2 regions of the Nonomuraea sp. NPDC047529 genome follow, and region 2 is predicted to be linked to the other one. Evidence: riboswitches for the same ligand, from Rfam matches in the RefSeq annotation. Region 2 holds a riboswitch; the other holds the start of a gene.

Region 1 (9,019 bases), on a different contig from region 2:
GTTGATGAAGGAGTTCGCGCGCGCCCAGCGGGGGCGTTCGAGCACCCGTTCCATGGCCGGGCGCAGCACCTCGACCAGGCCGATCTGGAAGATCAGCAGGGCGACGATGACGAACGTGGGCGGCGCCATGTTCGACCACTTGTCGCCGGGCACGCCGACCATCGAGCCCGGGTAGATGCCCGAGTAGACCAGGCCGATCAGGGCGAACAGGCCGGTCCACAGGATGCCGACGTCGTACCGCCTCGGCAGGACGACGATCCGGTCGTAGAAGAAGCCCGCCTGGTGGGCCAGGCCCCAGACGATGATCATGTTGAGCCAGCCGGCCCACTCGTAGCCGTAACGGAAGCGTACGACGTCCACGACCAGGGCCGAGCCGCCGAGCCAGATGAGGGCCAGCACGTCGTAGCGTCTGTGCAGGTACAGGGCCACCGGCAGCAGCGCGATCAGCACCAGGTAGACGCCGAGGAACCACAGCGGGCTGAGCACGAGCAGCACCACCCGCCACATCCACTCCACGTGGAAGGCCCAGGTGACGACCGCGCCGACGGAGATCCACACGCCGCACAGGAACAACGCGGGCAGGGACAGCGCGCGGATGCGCCGCCACACGAACGCCCCGATGCCGACGCCGCGCGCCTGGGCCCGGTTCCAGGACAGCAGGTGCACGTGGCCGCCGACGTAGAAGAACAGCGGCAGCACCTGGAGCAGCCAGGTCAGGATCCACAACCCGGAGGTGAAGCCGAGCGGGCTGGTGGGCTCGGGGCCGGTGGGCTTCCACTCCAGGATCGTGAACGCCCAGTGCCAGACCACCACGACGATGAGGCTGAGGGCACGCAGCCAGTCGACGTACTTGTCGCGTTCGGGGGTGCTCACTTGTCGATGTCACCCACGACGAAGAACATCGAGCCGAGAATGGCGATCATGTCGGCCACCAGGGTCCCGGGCAGCAGTTCGCGCAGCGCCTGGACGTTGCCGAACGACGCCGAGCGCAGCTTGAGCCGCCACGGCGTCTTGTCGCCCTTGGAGACCAGGTAGTAGCCGTTGATGCCGAGCGGGTTCTCCGTCCACGCGTACGTGTGGCCCTCCGGCACCTTGAGCACCTTCGGCAGGCGCTGGTTGACCGGCCCGGGAGGCAGCTCGCGCAGCCGGGCGACGCACGCGTCGGCGAGGTCGAGCGAGACCTTGAGCTGCTCGAACAGCACCTCGAACCGGGCATGGCAGTCGCCGTCGCGCCGGGTGACGACCTTGACCGGCAGCTCCCCGTACGCCAGGTACGGGTCGTCGCGCCGCAGGTCGAGATCGACGCCGGAGGCGCGGGCGATAGGCCCGCTGACGCCGTACTGGAGGATCTGCTCGCGGGTCAGCACGCCGACGCCCTTGGTGCGGGCGAGGAAGATCTCGTTGTTCAGGATGAGGTTCTCGATGTCGGGCACCCGGCGGCGGGTCTCGGCCACGGCCTCGGCGACCCGGTCGAGCCAGCCGAGCGGCAGGTCCTCTTTCAGGCCGCCGACCCGGTTGAACATGTAGTGCATGCGCCCGCCGGAGATCTCCTCCATGACGGCCTGGATGCGTTCGCGCTCGTTGAAGGCGTAGAAGACGGGGGTGATCGCGCCCAGTTCGAGGGGGTAGGAGCCGAGGAACATCAGGTGGTTGAGCACCCGGTTGAGCTCGGCCAGCAGCGTACGCGCCCACACGGCCCTGACCGGCACCTCCATGCCGAGCAGCCGCTCGGCGGCCAGCACGACGCCCAGCTCGTTGGCGAACCCCGACAGCCAGTCGTGCCGGTTGGCGAGCATGATGATCTGGCGGTAGTCGCGGACCTCGAACAGCTTCTCCGCGCCCCGGTGCATGTAGCCGATGATCGGCTCGGCCGCCGTGATGCGCTCGCCGTCGAGGGTGAGCCGGAGCCTGAGCACGCCGTGCGTGGAGGGGTGCTGGGGACCGATGTTGAGGATCATGTCCTCGGTCGCCAGCTCCTTCGCGCCGGCGCCGATCCCGACCACGCGTTCCGTCATAGGGCCCATGCTGCCACCGTCCCGCAAGGTGAGCCAGCGTGGGGGATGGTCAAGGAATCGTATGGCAACGCATCCCGAAGCCAGACATGGGGATCAATACCCGGGAACGGGGGGAGAAAGCACTGTGAGAAGAGTTCTGTTTGATGTGGCGGCCCTGATCTCCCGGGTGGTACTCGGCGTGATCTTCGTGGTCCACGGCTGGCAGAAGTGGCAGGGCGGGCTGGGTGCCGCGGCGGGACAGTTCCGGGAGATGGGCATACCCATGCCTGGGTTGTCCGCCGGATTCGCCGCCATTGTGGAGCTGATCGGCGGCGTCCTGTTGATCCTCGGCCTGCTGGTCCGGCCGGTGGCGTTGTTGCTGCTCATCGACATGATCGGCGCGATCGTCTTCGTGCACGCAGGACACGGGGTGTTGTCGCAGAACGGGGGATGGGAGCTGCCGGGCGCGCTCGGCGCGCTCTCGCTGATGCTCGCCGCGCTGGGTGGCGGCCGCATCGGCCTCGACGGCATCGTCCACTCGATGTTCCGCCGCCGCAAGGAACGCCGGATCGCCGAGGACGACCTCGCCGCGCACCGGCCGGCCCGGCGTGCCGAGCCGACGACGGTCGTCACCGAGGGGCCCGTGACACAGCCCGGCCCGGAGAGCGGCCCGACGCGACCCGAGGGCGGCCCGACGACGCCGGTCCGGCCCGAGGGCGAGGTCGAGCAGCCCAACGTGCCGAGGCAGCCCAACGCGCCGCGCCCCGGGCACCTCAACGACGAGGACATGAGGGACATCGACGCCCTGGTGTCCGACGAGCCGCCCCACCCGAAGCCGCCCAACCGCTGAGCTCAGCGGCCGACCAGGTCCCGCAGGGCCTCGACCAGGCGGTCGACGTGCTCCTGCGTGCTGCCGATGCCGATGGAGGCGCGTACCGCGGAGGCGGTCCCGTCCTCGCAGCCGCCGTCCGAGGTGCCCAGCAGGTGCCGGACGAACGGGTGCGCGCAGAACTTCCCGTCACGCACGCCGATGCCGTACTCGCCGGACAGCGCCTCGGCCACCTCCCGGGCCGAGTAGCCGTCCACGACGAACGACACGATCCCCACCCGGGGGTGGTCCTCGCCCCACAGCGACAGCTCGCGCACCCCCTCGATCGACGACAGACCGGTACGCAGCCGGGCGATCAGGCGCTCCTCCTCGCGCACCAGCTCCGTCCACCCGGTGGCGGTGAGTGCGTCGCAGGCGGCGGCCAGGGCGATGGCGCCGAGCACGTTGGGGGTGCCGGCCTCGTGGCGGGGCTCGGGGTCGTCGTGCCACTCGGTGGTCTCGCCGACCGAGCGCACCGCGCCGCCGCCCTTCAGGTACGGCTCGCCCTCGGCCAGCCAGTCACGGCGTCCGATCAGCACGCCGGCGCCGAAGGGCGCGTACAGCTTGTGGCCGGAGAAGGCCACGTAGTCCAGGTCGAGCGCGGTCAGGTTGAGCCTGCGGTGCGGGACGAGCTGGGCGGCGTCCACCAGGATGCGGGCGCCGTGCCGGTGGGCGATGTGGGCCAGGGCGGCGATGGGCCACAGTTCGCCGGTGACGTTGGAGGCGGCGGTGACCACGAGCAGCTTGGGGCCCTCGATCCCGGCCAGCGCCTCGTCGGCGGCGCGGACGGCCTCGCCGGGGAAGGCGGGCGGCGCCAGGCGCACGGACCGCGCCCAGGGCAGCAGCGAGGCGTGGTGCTCGGAGTCGAAGACGACGGCGGTCGCGTCCTCGGGCAGGCAGCGGGCCAGCAGGTTGGTGGCGTCGGTGGTGTTGCGGGTGAAGATGACGGCGTCGTCGGCACGGGCGCCGACGAAGGCCCTGACCGTGTGGCGGGCCTGCTCGTACCGGGCGGTGGTGAGCTGGGAGGCGTAGCCCGCGCCGCGGTGGACGCTGGAGTAGGCCGGGAGCGCGGCGGCGACGGCGGCGCTGACCGGCTCAAGACAGGGGGCGCTGGCGGCGTAGTCGAGGTTGGCGTAGCTGACCAGGCGGCCGCCCTTGACCGGCACCTCCAGGTCGGCGCCGAGCACGGCGGGGATCGGCCGTCCGGAGGCGGCGGCGGGGGCGGCGGGGGTCTCGGCGGCCTGGGCGGGCACGGAGTTGAAGATCGTCAAAGTGGACATGGCACGGCTCCTCACGGGGTCGGTCGGACCCCTGGGAACAGCCACGGAGCCCGCGCTTGCCCGCCACACCTCGTGACGGACCAGGTCTTCACCCGGGGCACCCCGCCGCGGACGCGAGGGTTGCCGGCCAGCTAGCCGGGGCTTGTCGCTGGCACTCATGACCTACGACGGCACTATAACCGACACCGGGGCACGATTCGCAAGTCCAGCAGGTCAACCCGTCTCATAAGATGAAATAGTGCGCTTTGATCCCTGGAATCCGGATTTCGTCGTCGACCCCTATCCGGCGTACGACGAGCTGAGGCGCGAGGCGCCCGTACGCTACTTCGAGCCGTCCAACCAGTGGCTGATCTCCCGGCACGCGGACGTGAACGCGCTGCTCAGAGACCGCCGGCTGGGCCGCGACTACACCCACGTCGCCACGCACGAGGAGTTCGGCCGGCAGCCCGAGCCGGAGTTCCAGGAAGCCTTCTGGCGCGTCAGCAGGAACGGCATGCTGGAGGTCGAGCCGCCGGACCACACGAGGCTGCGCCGGCTGGTGTCCAAGGCGTTCACGCCCCGCATGGTCGAGTCGCTGCGCCCGCGCGTCCGGGCCATCGCCGAGAGCCTGATCGACGCGTACGTCGAGAAGGGCGGCGGCGACCTGATCGCCGAGGTCGCCGAGCCGCTGCCGGTCACCGTCATCGCCGAGATGCTCGGCGTGCCCGAGCAGGACCGTCACCTGCTGCGCCCGTGGTCGGCCGACATGTGCGGCATGTACGAGCTCAACCCCAGCCTGGAGACCCAGCACCAGGCGGTGCGCGCGGCCGAGGAGTTCGAGTCCTACCTCAAGGACCTGGCCCGCGAACGCATCGCCAACCCCGGCGAGGACCTGGTCAGCGCCCTGGCCGCGATCCCCGAGCTGACCCTCGACGAGCTGGCCGGCACCTGCGTCCTGCTGCTGAACGCGGGCCACGAGGCCACGGTCAACGTCTCCGGCAACGGCTGGCGGGCCCTGCTGAAGAACCCCGGCGAGCTGGCCCGGCTGCGCGCCGACCGTTCGCTGCTGCCGACCGCCATCGAGGAGCTGCTGCGCTACGACACCCCGCTCCAGCTCTTCGAGCGCTGGGTGCTGGAGGACATCGAGGTCCACGGCGTGCGGATCCCGCGCGGCTCGGAGGTGGCCTGCCTGTTCGGCTCGGCCAACAGGGACCCCGAGGTGTTCGAGGACCCGGACCGGCTCGACCTGGGCCGCCCGGACAACCCGCACATCTCCTTCGGCGCGGGCATCCACTTCTGCCTGGGCGCGCCGCTGGCCAGGATCGAGCTGACGGAGTCGTTCACCGCGCTGCTGGGCCGGGTCGGGACGATCGAGCTGCGCGCGGAGCCGGTCTACAAGCCCGGTTTCGTCATCCGCGGCCTGCGCTCGCTCGACCTCGACGTCACCGGCTCTGGCTGAGCCAGCCGAACCCGCCCAGCCCGGCCGGATCGATCAGCTCGGCCTCCTCCGACGCCCTCGACAGCGCCCGTACGTAGGCGCGCGGATCGGCGGCGGCGAGGTCGACCGGGGGCCGGGCGCCGGTGAGGCCCAGCGCCCGCAGCATGTCGCGCTGTGTGGACAAGGTTGTGGATATCGCGCCGGCCCGCCGCCCGGCCTCGGCGCACGCGTCGAGGGCGACGTGGGCGGTGATGTCGCAGGTCCCGTCGGGGACGGGGGCCACGACCGCGCCGCCGCGGTAACCGGTCAGCGTGCCACAGAGCGGTCGGTTATCCACAGGGTGTGCATAATCCACGGCTATCGCCCGGCCGTGGGTGAGACGTACCAGAACGGAGGCCCAGGCGTCGTCGCGGGGGCGGCCGATCTCGGCGCGGGTGCCCACGTGCGGCAGCGGCCACCAGCGTTCGAGCCATTCGCGGTCGGCGGGCCGCAGCGGGCCGCCGAGGCGCTCCTCGCCGGTCCTGGTGTTGACCATGACCAGACGGGGGCCGCCGGAGGTCTGCTCGGCCACGTCGAGCGGGATGTTGTCGAGCCACTCGTTGGCGACGGCCAGCCCGGTGATGCTGGAGGGCAGGCAGCGGCTCCACTCCACCTGCTCGGGCAGCCCGGCGGGCCGGGGCGACAGGTCGACGCAGGTGACCCGGAGCCGGTCGCGCAGAGCGGGCTCGGCCGCCGCGAGGATGCGGCTGACCAGCACTCCCTCGCCCGCGCCGACGTCGACCAGGTCGAGCCGCTCGGGGGAGCCGAGCTCGGAGTCCACCTCCACCAGCAGGGCCAGGACCGCCTCCGCGAACACGGCCGAGGCTCCGACCGAGGTGCGGAAGTGGCCCGAGGGGCGTTCGCGGAGGTAAAAGCCCTCCTCGCCGTAGAGCGCGCGTTCCGTGGCGGCGCGCCAGGTGAGCCACATGAGGGTGACTATCTCATGACCGAAGGGTTCGACACGCAGAGTCGTCCATTGACTACTCTTGGTCGCTACATTGCGCTAACGTTTACGCACTGTCACAGAGCGACTGCGTTTCGCCCATCCGCGGTAAGCGGCGAGCCGGATCGCTCCACCGAAAGCATTGCGGCCCTGAGGCCGCAGACTGAGAGGAGCCCCCCGTGAAGAAGACTCTGGTCATGGCAGGTGCCATCGCCCTCCTGGCCCTGGCGGCCCCCGCGTACGCCGACGATGTCACCCACGGCAACAACGGCATCCTGAGCGGCAGCCCGATCCACCTCCCCATCACCGCCGTCGTGCCCGTCTGCGGCAACAACATCGGCATCCAGGCGGTGCCGATCAACGGCTGCCAGGGGAGCCCCAACACCGCGGTCTACAGCCGCTGAGGCAGGGAGAGCCCGGACCGCTCGCGCGCGGTCCGGGCTCTGATCCCGGCCGGTCAGTCGGCGGATGACCGGTCAGTGCACCTCCAGGAGGTCGCATCCAGGCGGGCGTCGGGTTGTCAGGACTCGGCGCCCGTCGTCGTGCGTGGACCCCTCTCCTCATCTCTTTCGACAGGGGGTGCATGATTCGTATGCCCCTGTCGCATTTGTCGTTAACTCAACGGGCGGCAAAGCGCCGGACATGCCGGAACGTGTTCGACGGCCCCCGACCTGTCGGCCCCCGCCCGCCGGTTACGCTGGTCCGCAGTGCCTTCACGGTGCCACCACGGTGCCGTTGCGGTCGACAGGGGTGAGACGTCATGGACGCAGGTGATCGCCCGGCACGGCTGACCGTCGGCGTGCTCGGTGCGGGCAAGGTCGGCTCCGTGCTCGGCGCCGCGCTGGCTCAGGCGGGCCACCGGATCGTGGCCGCGAGCGGGGTCTCCGACACCTCGCGCAGGTGGGCCGCCGACCGGCTCGGGGTCGAGCTGACCCGGCCCGACGAGGTGGTCGCCGCCTCCCAGCTCATCCTGCTGACCGTTCCCGACGACGCGCTGCCCGACCTCGTGGCAGGGCTGGCCCGCACGGGCGCCGACCTCAAGGGCAAGCTGCTCGTCCACGCCAGCGGCGCGTACGGCCTGTCGGTGCTCGACCCGGCCGCGCAGGCGGGCGCGCTGCCGCTCGCGCTCCACCCGGTCATGACCTTCACCGGCCGCGACGACGACCTCAACAAGATCACCGGCATCTCGTTCGGCGTGACCGCGCCCGACCTGCTGCGACCGGTCGCCGAGGCCCTGGTGATCGAGATGGGCGGTGAGCCGGTCTGGATCGCCGAGAGCGACCGCGCGCTCTACCACGCGGCCCTGGCCAACGCCGCCAACCACATGGTCACGCTCATCGCCGAGTCCGAGGAGCTGCTGCAGCGCATCGGCGTCGAGCACCCGGGGCGCATGCTGGGCCCGCTGCTCGGCGCGGCGCTCGACAACGTGCTGCGGCTGGGCATCGCCGGGCTCACCGGGCCGGTCGTCCGCGGCGACGCGGGCACGGTGCGCAAACACGTCGACGCGCTGATCCTGGCCGCTCCGGAGGCCGCCGACGCCTACATCGCGCTGGCCCGGCTCACCGCCGACCGGGCGCTGGCCGCGGGGCTGCTCAAACCGGAGGAGGCCGAGCGGCTGCTCGACGCGCTTGGGGGCAATATATGGACCTGACCGTCGGGTGTGGAGGGCAGCAATGGATCTGATCGTGGCCGGCGACCGGGACGACCTGGCGAAGGCTCGGGGTGAAGGGCGGGTGGCGCTGGTCCCGACCATGGGCGCGCTGCACGAGGGCCACCGGTCGCTGATGAGGGCCGCTCGCGTACGCGCCGACCAGGTCGTGGTCAGCATCTTCGTCAACCCTCTGCAATTCGGGCCTAACGAGGATTTTTCACGCTATCCCCGTACATTCGAGGCCGATCTCGACGTGTGCCGGGAGGAGGGCGTCGGCGTCGTGTTCGCGCCCTCGCCGCAGGACATGTACCGCCCCGATCGTCAGGTCAGCGTCTGCGCGGGTGAGATGGGCTCGATCGTCGAGGGCGCGTCCAGGCCGGGCCACTTCGACGGCGTGCTGACGGTGGTGCTCAAGCTGTTCAACCTGGTGCGACCCGACCTGGCGATCTTCGGCCAGAAGGACGCCCAGCAGCTCGCCGTCATCCGCCGCATGGTGGCCGACCTCGACCTGTCCATCGAGATCGTCGGGGCGCCCACCGTACGCGAGCCCGACGGCCTGGCCCTGTCCAGCCGCAACCGTTACCTGTCGGCCGGCGACCGCACGGTCGCGCTGGCCCTGTCCCGTGCCCTGCGGGCGGGTGCGGTCGAGCTGACCGCCGACGCGATGCGGGCCACCGCCCGCGCGGTGCTCGCCGAGGCCGGGCCCGAGCTCGACCTCGACTACCTGGCGCTGGTCGATCCGGCCACGTTCAAGGAGGTCGACGACTCCTACGAGGGCTCGGCCGTGCTCGCCGTGGCGGCCAGGGTGGGCGGCACCCGGCTGATCG
Region 2 (9,019 bases):
GGATTCCAGCCACTTGTGCGGCGGCAGCGCGGTGGCCGCCTCGTACAGCCGGTCGCGGCGGCGCCTGCGCTCGTCCTCGGGCATCACCAGGGCCTCGTGCAGCGCGGCCGCCGTGCCGCTCACGTCGTAGGGGTTGACCACCAGCGCGTACGGCCCCAGCTCGGCCGCCGCCCCCGCCTCGCGCGAGAGCACCAGGGCGCAGCGCGGCGACAGGACGGGCCCCTCCTTGGCCACCAGGTTCATGCCGTCGCGGATGGGGTTGACCAGCAGCACGTCCGCCAGCCGGTAGGCGGCCAGCGAGCGCGGGTAGTCGTCGTTGACGTTGAGGATGACCGGGTCCCAGTCCTCGGTGGCGTACTCGTCCTCGATCTCGCGCGCGCAGCGCTGCACCGACGCGGTGTACTCGCGGTATTCGGGCAGGTCGTGCCGGCTCGGGTAGGCGAAGGCCAGGTGGACCACCTTGCCGTGCCACTCCGGATGGGCGGCCAGGAACTCCCGGTAGGCCAGCAGCCCGCGCACGATGTTCTTGGACAGCTCGGTGCGGTCGATGCGGACGATCAGCCGCCGCCCGGCCACCTGCTCGGCGAGCGCGGCCATGTGCGACTCGACGTCGGGCTCGCAGGCCCGCGCCCACAGCGCAGCGCCGTCCACGCCCAGGCTGTGCACGCCGACGCGCGTCTTCCTGCCCTCGTGGGTGACCGTGCGGGCCGCGCGGTCCACCCGCGCGCCGAGCAGCGCCTCGCAGCAGTCCATGAACGCCGCCGCCCACCGCGCGGTGAGGAAGCCCGCGTGGTCGGCCCCCAGGATGCCGTCCAGGACCTCCCTGGTCACCGCGTCGGGCAGCAGGGAGAAGTACTCCGGGGGCGCCCACGGCGTGTGGCTGAAATGGGCGATGCGCAGGTCGGGGCGCTCGGCGCGGAGCATCGCCGGGGTGAGCGTCAGGTGGTAGTCCTGGACCATCACGCGTGCGCCGTGCCCGGCCTCCTCGGCCAGCGCCAGCGCGAACGCGCCGTTGTAGTCGCGGTAGGACTCCCACTCGCGCCGGAACTTGGTGCCGAAGCTGGGGGAGTTGGGGATGTCGTACAGCAGGTGGTTGACGAACCACAGGGTCGAGTTGGCCACGGCGTTGTAGGCGCGGTGGAAGGTGGCCGCGGGGATGTCGAGCATCCGCAACGCGCCCGTGTCGTAGCCCGTCCGGTCGAGCCGGCCCCCCGGAGCGAGGCGTACGGCGCTGCGGTCGCCGTCGGACAGCGCGGCGCACACCCACAGCACGCCGTGCTCCTTGGCCACCCCCGACAGGCCCGAGACCAGGCCCCCACCACCGCGTTTCATGGTCAGCTCACCGTCGTCGTCGACGGTGAAGGAGACCGGCCCGCGGTTGGACGCCACGAGAACGCTGTTCATTTGGGCTCCCTTCGCCCATAGGATCCCAGCTATGGCGCTAGATGAGCTAACCGAGGAACTCGCCCGCTCGGCCGCGGCCGGAGACCATCGCGCGCTCGGCGAGCTCCTGGCCAGGATCGAGCCTGACGTGATGCGCCACTGCGCCCGGATCCTGCCCTATCACCAGGACGCGGAAGAAGCCTCGCAGGACACACTGCTGGCCGTGGCGCGCAACATCGGGCGGTTCGAGGGGCGGGCCAGGTTCAGCACCTGGCTGCACATCGTGACCGCCAACTGCGCGCGCACCACGTACCGGTCGTTGAAGCGCAGGGCCGCCGAGCAGACGTCGGAGGAGCTGCCGATGCAGAAGCCGGACGCGCGGCGGGTCAGCGTGATCGCCGGCTCGCGGCTCGACCTGCTCGACGCGATGGAGGCGCTGGAGGCCGACAAGCCCGACCTGGCCCAGGCGCTGGTGCTGCGCGACATCGTCCAGCTCGACTACAACGAGGTGGCCGAGCAGCTCAACATCCCGCTCGGCACCGCCAAGTCCCGCATCCACCAGGCCCGCAAGTACGTGCAGGGAGTCCTCGGGGAGGACTATCGGTGAGACAAGCTTTCTCACCTTCTGAGATGGGTGGCCGTTTCGGCCACTTGAGAAGGTAGAGTCCCTTTCGACAACTGAATATTGCTCATCCAGAGGGGTGGAGGGACCGGCCCTGCGAAGCCCCGGCAACCCTCCCGGCTTGTACTCGCGACCTGGCGAGGCCGACCGGGACAAGGTGCCAATTCCGGTTCGCGGTCAAGGTGGCCGCGGGCGAAGATGAGGGAAGGCCTCGCTTCATGTCGCTCGACTTTGGTCCTGCCGTCGCTCTGTCCTGCCGCGAGTGCGGCACGCGCTACCCCCTGGGCCCCAGCTTCGCCTGCCTGGAGTGTTTCGGGCCGCTCGAAGCGGCCTACTCCTTCGGCCAGGTGACCCGCGCGGACATCGAGTCCGGCCCCGCCAACATCTGGCGCTACCGTTCCCTGCTTCCGGTCCCCGCCGACGTGGCGAGCAAGCCCAACATGAACCCGGGCTGGACGAAGCTGGTCAAGGCCGGCAACCTCGGCAAGGCGCTCGGCCTCCGGTCCCTGTTCGTGAAGGACGACTCGGGCAACCCCACCCACTCCTTCAAGGACCGCGTGGTCGCCATCGCCGTCGAGGCGGCCAGGAACTTCGGGTTCCACACGCTCTCCTGCTCCTCCACGGGCAACCTCGCCGGCGCGGTCACCGCCGCCGCCGCGCGGGCCGGCCTCGACGCGTGCGTGTTCATCCCGGCCGACCTCGAAGCGGCCAAGATCGCCATGGCCCGGGTGTTCGGCGGCCGGCTGGTCGGGATCGAGGGCACCTACGACGAGGTCAACCGGTTCTGTTCCGAGCTGATCGGCGACCCGCTGGGCGAGAGGTGGGGGTTCGTCAACGTCAACCTGCGGCCGTACTACGCCGAGGGGTCCAAGACGCTCGCGTACGAGATCGCCGAGCAGCTCGGCTGGCGGCTGCCGGAGCAGATCGTCATCCCCATCGCCTCGGGCTCCCAGCTCACGAAGATCGACAAGGGGTTCAAGGAGCTGATCGCGCTCGGGCTGGTCGAGGACACGCCGTACAAGGTGTTCGGGGCGCAGGCGGCCGGGTGCTCGCCGGTCTCGACGGCGTACAAGGCGGGGCACGACGTGGTCCAGCCGGTCAAGCCGGACACGATCGCCAAGTCGCTGGCCATCGGCAACCCCGCCGACGGGCCGTACGTGCTGGACATCGCCCGGCGTACCGGCGGGGGCGTCGAGGACGTCACCGACCCGGAGATCGTCGCCGCGATCAAGCTCCTGGCCTCCACCGAGGGCATCTTCGCCGAGACCGCGGGCGGCGTCACGGTGGGCGTGCTGAAGAAGCTCGTCGAGACGGGCAGGCTCGACCCCGAGGCCGAGACCGTGGTCCTGAACACCGGCGACGGCCTCAAGACGCTCGACGCGATCAGCGACGACGCGCGGCCCACCGCCGTGATCCGGCCCTCTCTCGACGCGTTCCGCGCGACTGTCTGACAATCCAGGAAAGGCAACAAAAACCATGAACGTTTCTGTGCGGATTCCCACCATCCTGCGCACTTACACCGGGGGTAACGCCGAAGTGAGTGGCGAAGGGGCGACTCTTCGTGACGTTCTCGCCAAGCTCGACTCCGACTACCCGGGGATCGGCGCGAGAATTCTGGATGAATCGGGCAAGATTCGTCGTTTTGTCAACGTTTACGTTGGCGAAGAGGATGTCCGTTTCGTCGAAGGCTTGGACACTCCCGCCCCCGAAGGCACGCAGATCTCCATCATCCCCGCCGTCGCGGGCGGCTGACCGCCGGACCCCCCGACTCTTGAAGGCGCCCCTTGTGGGCGCCTTCTTGTTTTAGAACCCAATTCAACTCGAACGACTCAGCCTTCGATGAAATTAGCGGTTTGTCGATTGACTCTGTTGCCAAACCCCGTGCCACAGGTATGGTCGAGGGCGATCGTATGGCTGATTTTCCCAAAAGTCAGGCGATTACAGGTCTCGCGGAGGAATGGGCGAGATCTGCGAGCCCAGTAAGAGGAGTCGGAAGTGGCGCAGGGCACCGTCAAGTGGTTCAACGCGGACAAGGGCTACGGCTTCATCGCGGTAGACGGTGGTAAGGATGTATTCGTCCATTACTCAGCGATCATGATGGACGGGTACCGATCTCTCGAACAGGGTCAGCGCGTCGAGTTCGAGATCACGCAGGGCCAGAAGGGGCCGCAGGCGGAGTCCGTCCGCGCGGTCTGACCCACCGTCGCCGGTGTGAACCGGGCGGCACGCGCGGCAGCGCAGTCCGCGTGAGCCCGCCACTGTTTCCTCCGTCGGCTTCGCACGGCGGGCCGCACCTCCTGGGGCGGCTCGCCGTACGAACCGGTGTGCCCGATGACCTGCCCCATGACCTGGGGCAGGGGGCCCGTGGCTTGCACTCGGCAGGGTAGAGTGCTAAACAGTTCGTTGGCACTCTGTATGGCAGAGTGCCAACAACCCGGATCGAGACGATGGGGTCTGCCGAACGGAGATGCAGACCCATGCCGTCGCGGGCGTCGGCTCGGTCCAGCACACGCCACCCTGCATCTGGGAGGTCTAGCCTTATGGCAGCCAAGATGATCGCGTTTGACGAGGACGCCCGGCGCGGTCTCGAGCGCGGTATGAACCAGCTCGCCGACGCCGTCAAGGTGACCCTTGGTCCCAAGGGGCGCAACGTCGTGCTGGAGAAGAAGTGGGGCGCTCCCACGATCACCAACGACGGCGTCTCCATCGCCAAGGAGATCGAGCTCGAGGACCCGTGGGAGAAGATCGGCGCCGAGCTGGTCAAGGAAGTCGCCAAGAAGACTGACGACGTCGCCGGCGACGGCACCACCACGGCCACCGTGCTCGCCCAGGCGCTGGTGCGCGAAGGTCTGCGCAACGTCGCCGCCGGCGCCAACCCGATGGCCCTGAAGAAGGGCATCGAGGCCGCCGTCGAGCGCGTCAGCGAGGAGCTCTCCAAGCTGGCCAAGGACGTGGAGACCAAGGAGCAGATCGCCTCCACCGCCTCCATCTCCGCCGCCGACCCCGAGATCGGCTCGCTCATCGCCGAGGCGATGGACAAGGTCGGCAAGGAAGGCGTCATCACCGTCGAGGAGAGCAACACCTTCGGTCTCGAGCTCGAGCTCACCGAGGGCATGCGCTTCGACAAGGGCATGACGTCGATGTACTTCGTGACCGACTCCGACCGTATGGAGGCCGTGCTCGAAGACCCGTACATCCTGATCGTCAACAGCAAGGTCTCGGCCAACAAGGACCTGCTGCCGCTGCTCGACAAGGTCGTGCAGTCCGGCAAGCCGCTGCTGATCATCGCCGAGGATGTCGACGGCGAGGCTCTGGCGACCCTGGTGGTCAACAAGATCCGCGGCCTTTTCCGCTCCGTGGCCGTCAAGGCCCCGGGCTTCGGCGACCGCCGCAAGGCCATGCTGGGCGACATCGCGATCCTGACCGGTGGTCAGGTCATCGCCGAGGAGGTCGGCCTCAAGCTGGAGACCGCCACCCTCGACCTGCTCGGCCGCGCCCGCAAGGTCGTGGTGACCAAGGACGAGACCACCATCGTCGACGGCGCCGGTGACGCCGAGGCGATCTCCGGCCGGGTCAACGAGATCCGCGCCGAGATCGAGCGCACCGACTCCGACTACGACCGTGAGAAGCTGCAGGAGCGCCTGGCCAAGCTGGCCGGTGGCGTGGCGGTCATCAAGGCCGGCGCGGCGACCGAGGTCGAGCTCAAGGAGCGCAAGCACCGCATCGAGGACGCCGTGCGCAACGCCAAGGCGGCCGTCGAGGAGGGCATCGTCCCCGGCGGTGGCGTGGCGCTGCTGCAGGCCGGCGCCAAGGCGTTCGACAAGCTCGAGCTCAACGGCGACGAGGCCACCGGCGCGGCGATCGTGAAGAAGGCTCTGGAGGAGCCGCTCAAGCAGATCGCGGTCAACGCCGGTCTCGAGGGTGGCGTCGTCGTGGAGAAGGTGCGCAACCTGACCCCGGGCGAGGGCCTCAACGCCGCTTCCGGCGAGTACGTCAACATGTTCGAGTCCGGGATCATCGACCCGGCCAAGGTGACGCGCTCCGCGCTGCAGAACGCCGCCTCCATCGCGGCGCTCTTCCTGACCACCGAGGCCGTCATCGCGGAGAAGCCCGAGAAGACCCCTGCTGCTCCGGCCGGCATGCCCGGCGGCGGCGACATGGACTTCTAGGCTTCGCCTGGTCGCTGACGCATCAGAAGGCGGTTCGGATCTCCAAGGATCCGGCCGCCTTTTGTTGTGTCCAGTGCGGTCACGTTTAGTAGTTATTGACTACGGAAAGTAACGACACGAAGTGACATTCACCGCACAAAAGGAGTAGTTACATGAATTCCCGCACCGCGCGCGTTCTCGGGCTTGGCGCCGTCATGCTGGCCGCCGCTGCCGCCATGACCATGCCGGCCGAGGCCGACGACCACGGTTACCTGGACGAGTCGCTGGAGTACGTGGACGTACCCTACTGCGCGGGCTACCTGGAGCTGTACGACCGCGACTACTGCGCCTCGCCGTCGAGGTGGACGTCGTCGGACCAGCGCGAGGACCTGTCGGACGCCTTCGAGGACGAGTCGTCCGACGATCGCGCGGACGTGTCGGAAGAGAGCGAGGACGCCTCGGCGAACGAGGGCGCCGACGAGGGTTCCGACGAGGGTTCCGACGAGGGCGAGGACATGTCGGCGGACGAGCGTGAGGACACCTCGACCGACGCTCCCGGGGACATCACGTTCGCGGACGGCACCGTGCAGGACGACTGAACCCGTCTGGGTGACGCGGGGGCGTACGAGACCCGACGCGGCACCACGGCGAAGGCGCTCCGTACGCGAACGGGGCGCCTTCGCCGCGGTGTTGTGCCGAACTCGGCCCCCGAACCCGGGCCCAGAACTCGGACGCTGAACCCGGACGCTGAACCCGGACGCTGAACTCAGATGCCGAAGTGCGCGATGACGTGACCGCGGGCCAGCGTGTTGGCGGTGATGTTGAAGCCGACCACGGCCGGGCTCGCGTCGCTGCCGACGCCCAGCTTGTCGACCCCGAGCGCGTGCACCGTGAAGACGTAGCGGTGGGGGTCGCCGGGCGGGGGAGCGGCGCCGCCGTAGTCTTTGGTGCCGTAGTCGTTGCGGGCGTGGACCGCGCCGGCGGGCAGGCCCTTGAAGTCGGGGCCGGTGCCCGCGCCTCTGGGGAGCTCGGCGGTGTCGCCGGGAAGGTCGAACAGCACCCAGTGCCAGAAGCCGCTGCCGGTGGGGGCGTCGGGGTCGTGGCAGGTGACGGCGTAGCCGCGGGTGCCCTCCGGGGCGCCGGACCAGCGCAGCTGCGGCGAGACGTTCCCGCCGGTCATCCCCCAGTCGTTGAAGACGTGGAGGTCGTTCAGCCGCTCGCCGTCCTGGATGTCGTCGCTCTCCACCACGAGCGCGGGGACGGAGGGCAGGTGTTCATGCGGAAGCGGTGCGGGCACGGCATCCTCCTAGGTTGACAGCTCCTTCAGGCCATCCTAGAAGCGGCCGCGCCCGCCCTCCGTCAGGCGCCGAGCTGCGCCGGGAGCGGCTTGTCGTGCAGGACCGTGAGCGAGGTGACCGCTCGGGTCAGGACCACGTACAGGCGGGCCAGGCCGCGGGGCTCGGCCTCGACGATGTCGGCGGGCTCGACGACGATCACATGGTCGTACTCCAGGCCCTTGGCGAGCGTGGCGGGCACGATCAGCAGGCGGTGCTCCTGCGCCGAGTCGGGGTCGAGCACCGCGTGCGGCAGGCCGGACAGCGCCTCGGACACCGCGGCGACCATCGCGTCGGGGACGATGACGCCGATCGAGCCCTCCCTGGCCAGCACCTCCCGGGCGGCCTCGGCGACCGTGCCGCCCTGCCGGACCGTGAGCGAGCCCGCGCCCGGACGCAGCGACCGTGGGGCGGCCAGTGCCGGGGCGATCGAGGGCAGCAGGCGGGCCGCGTAGTCGAGCACCTCGCGCGGCACGCGGAAGCCGAGCGTCAGCTCGGTCACCTCGCCCTCGTCCTGGCCGAGGTGCTTCAGCACGGTCTCCCACGAGTTGGTGGACCACGGCGTGGTGCCCTGGGCCAGGTCGCCGAGCACGGTGGCCGAGCCGTTGCGGCAGCGCCGGCCGAGCGCCCGCAGCTGCATCTCCGACAGGTCCTGGGCCTCGTCCACGACGAGGTGGCCCAGGGACGGCGTGCGTTCCATGAGGTCGTTCAGCTCGTCGAGGAGCGCGCCGTCGGCGGCCGACCATTTGGCCGACTTCCAGCTCCGATAAGGCTTCCGCCAAAGCAGCATTTCCTGCTCGTCGGGCGACAAATCGGTTTTGGCGGCTTTAGTGAGGAATTCTGGGTCTGACAGCAGGCGGTGAAGGACCTGTTCGGGCGTCAGTTTCGGCCACACGGCCTCGACGAGCTGCTTGACCGGCTTGGACCTGGCCACCGCGTCCTGGACCCGGTCGTCGGGCGACTCGCCGCGCTGCTCCATGCGTACGAGCACCTGGTGGGCCAGGCGCTGGGCCAGCGCGGCCCGCCCCGGCAGGTAGCGGGTGGTGCCGCGCAGGGACGCCACCATCTCGCGCACCTCGTGATCGGCGACCCGGTAGCGGTAGGCGCCCTTCGTGAAGACCAGGCCGTCCTCGGGCTTCACGATGTGCATCCAGAGCGCCCGTTCGAGCACCGCGGCCATCCTGGCGTCGCCCTTGACCGCGGAGACCGCCGGGTCCTCCTGGGCGGCGTGCTCGCCGAGCAGCCCGGCCACCGTGGTCTGGTCGACCTTGACCTCGCCCAGCGCGGGCAGGACGGAGGAGATGTAGGACAGGAACGCCCGGTTGGGGCCGACGATCATCACGCCCGACCTGGCCAGCCGCTCGCGATGGGTGAACAGCAGGTACGCGGCCCGGTGGAGGCCCACGGCGGTCTTCCCGGTGCCGGGGGCGCCCTGGACGCACACGGTCTGGGCCAGCGTCGCGCGGACGATCTCGTCCTGGTCGGGCTGGATGGTGGCCACGATGTCGCGCATCGGGCCGGTGCGCGGGCGT

The links. Region 2 has a riboswitch for S-adenosylmethionine ahead of thrC (threonine synthase). Riboswitches for the same ligand answer to the same signal wherever they lie in the genome.
Region 1: it holds a riboswitch for S-adenosylmethionine, as region 2 does, so the genes downstream of both, ABZ815_RS26130 (aminotransferase class V-fold PLP-dependent enzyme) here and thrC (threonine synthase) in region 2, are expected to answer to the same signal.

The regions. Positions count from the first base shown of each region.
Region 1 is NZ_JBEYTJ010000017.1:114,932-123,950, forward strand. It holds gene ABZ815_RS26115 (acyltransferase) at 1-873, opposite strand, end outside; gene ABZ815_RS26120 (NADH-quinone oxidoreductase subunit D) at 870-2,015, opposite strand; gene ABZ815_RS26125 (DoxX family membrane protein) at 2,140-2,844, shown strand; gene ABZ815_RS26130 (aminotransferase class V-fold PLP-dependent enzyme) at 2,847-4,142, opposite strand; SAM riboswitch class IV at 4,190-4,305, opposite strand; gene ABZ815_RS26135 (cytochrome P450) at 4,381-5,580, shown strand; gene ABZ815_RS26140 (SAM-dependent methyltransferase) at 5,564-6,526, opposite strand; gene ABZ815_RS26145 (chaplin family protein) at 6,721-6,945, shown strand; gene ABZ815_RS26150 (DUF2520 domain-containing protein) at 7,302-8,192, shown strand; gene panC (pantoate--beta-alanine ligase) at 8,215-9,019, shown strand, end outside.
Region 2 is NZ_JBEYTJ010000005.1:307,215-316,233, reverse strand. It holds gene ABZ815_RS11670 (trehalose-6-phosphate synthase) at 1-1,404, opposite strand, end outside; gene ABZ815_RS11665 (RNA polymerase sigma factor) at 1,436-1,990, shown strand; SAM riboswitch class I at 2,070-2,210, shown strand; gene thrC (threonine synthase) at 2,224-3,456, shown strand; gene ABZ815_RS11655 (MoaD/ThiS family protein) at 3,482-3,757, shown strand; gene ABZ815_RS11650 (cold-shock protein) at 4,001-4,201, shown strand; gene groL (chaperonin GroEL) at 4,546-6,174, shown strand; gene ABZ815_RS11640 (hypothetical protein) at 6,327-6,752, shown strand; gene ABZ815_RS11635 (YbhB/YbcL family Raf kinase inhibitor-like protein) at 6,920-7,450, opposite strand; gene ABZ815_RS11630 (AAA family ATPase) at 7,513-9,019, opposite strand, start outside.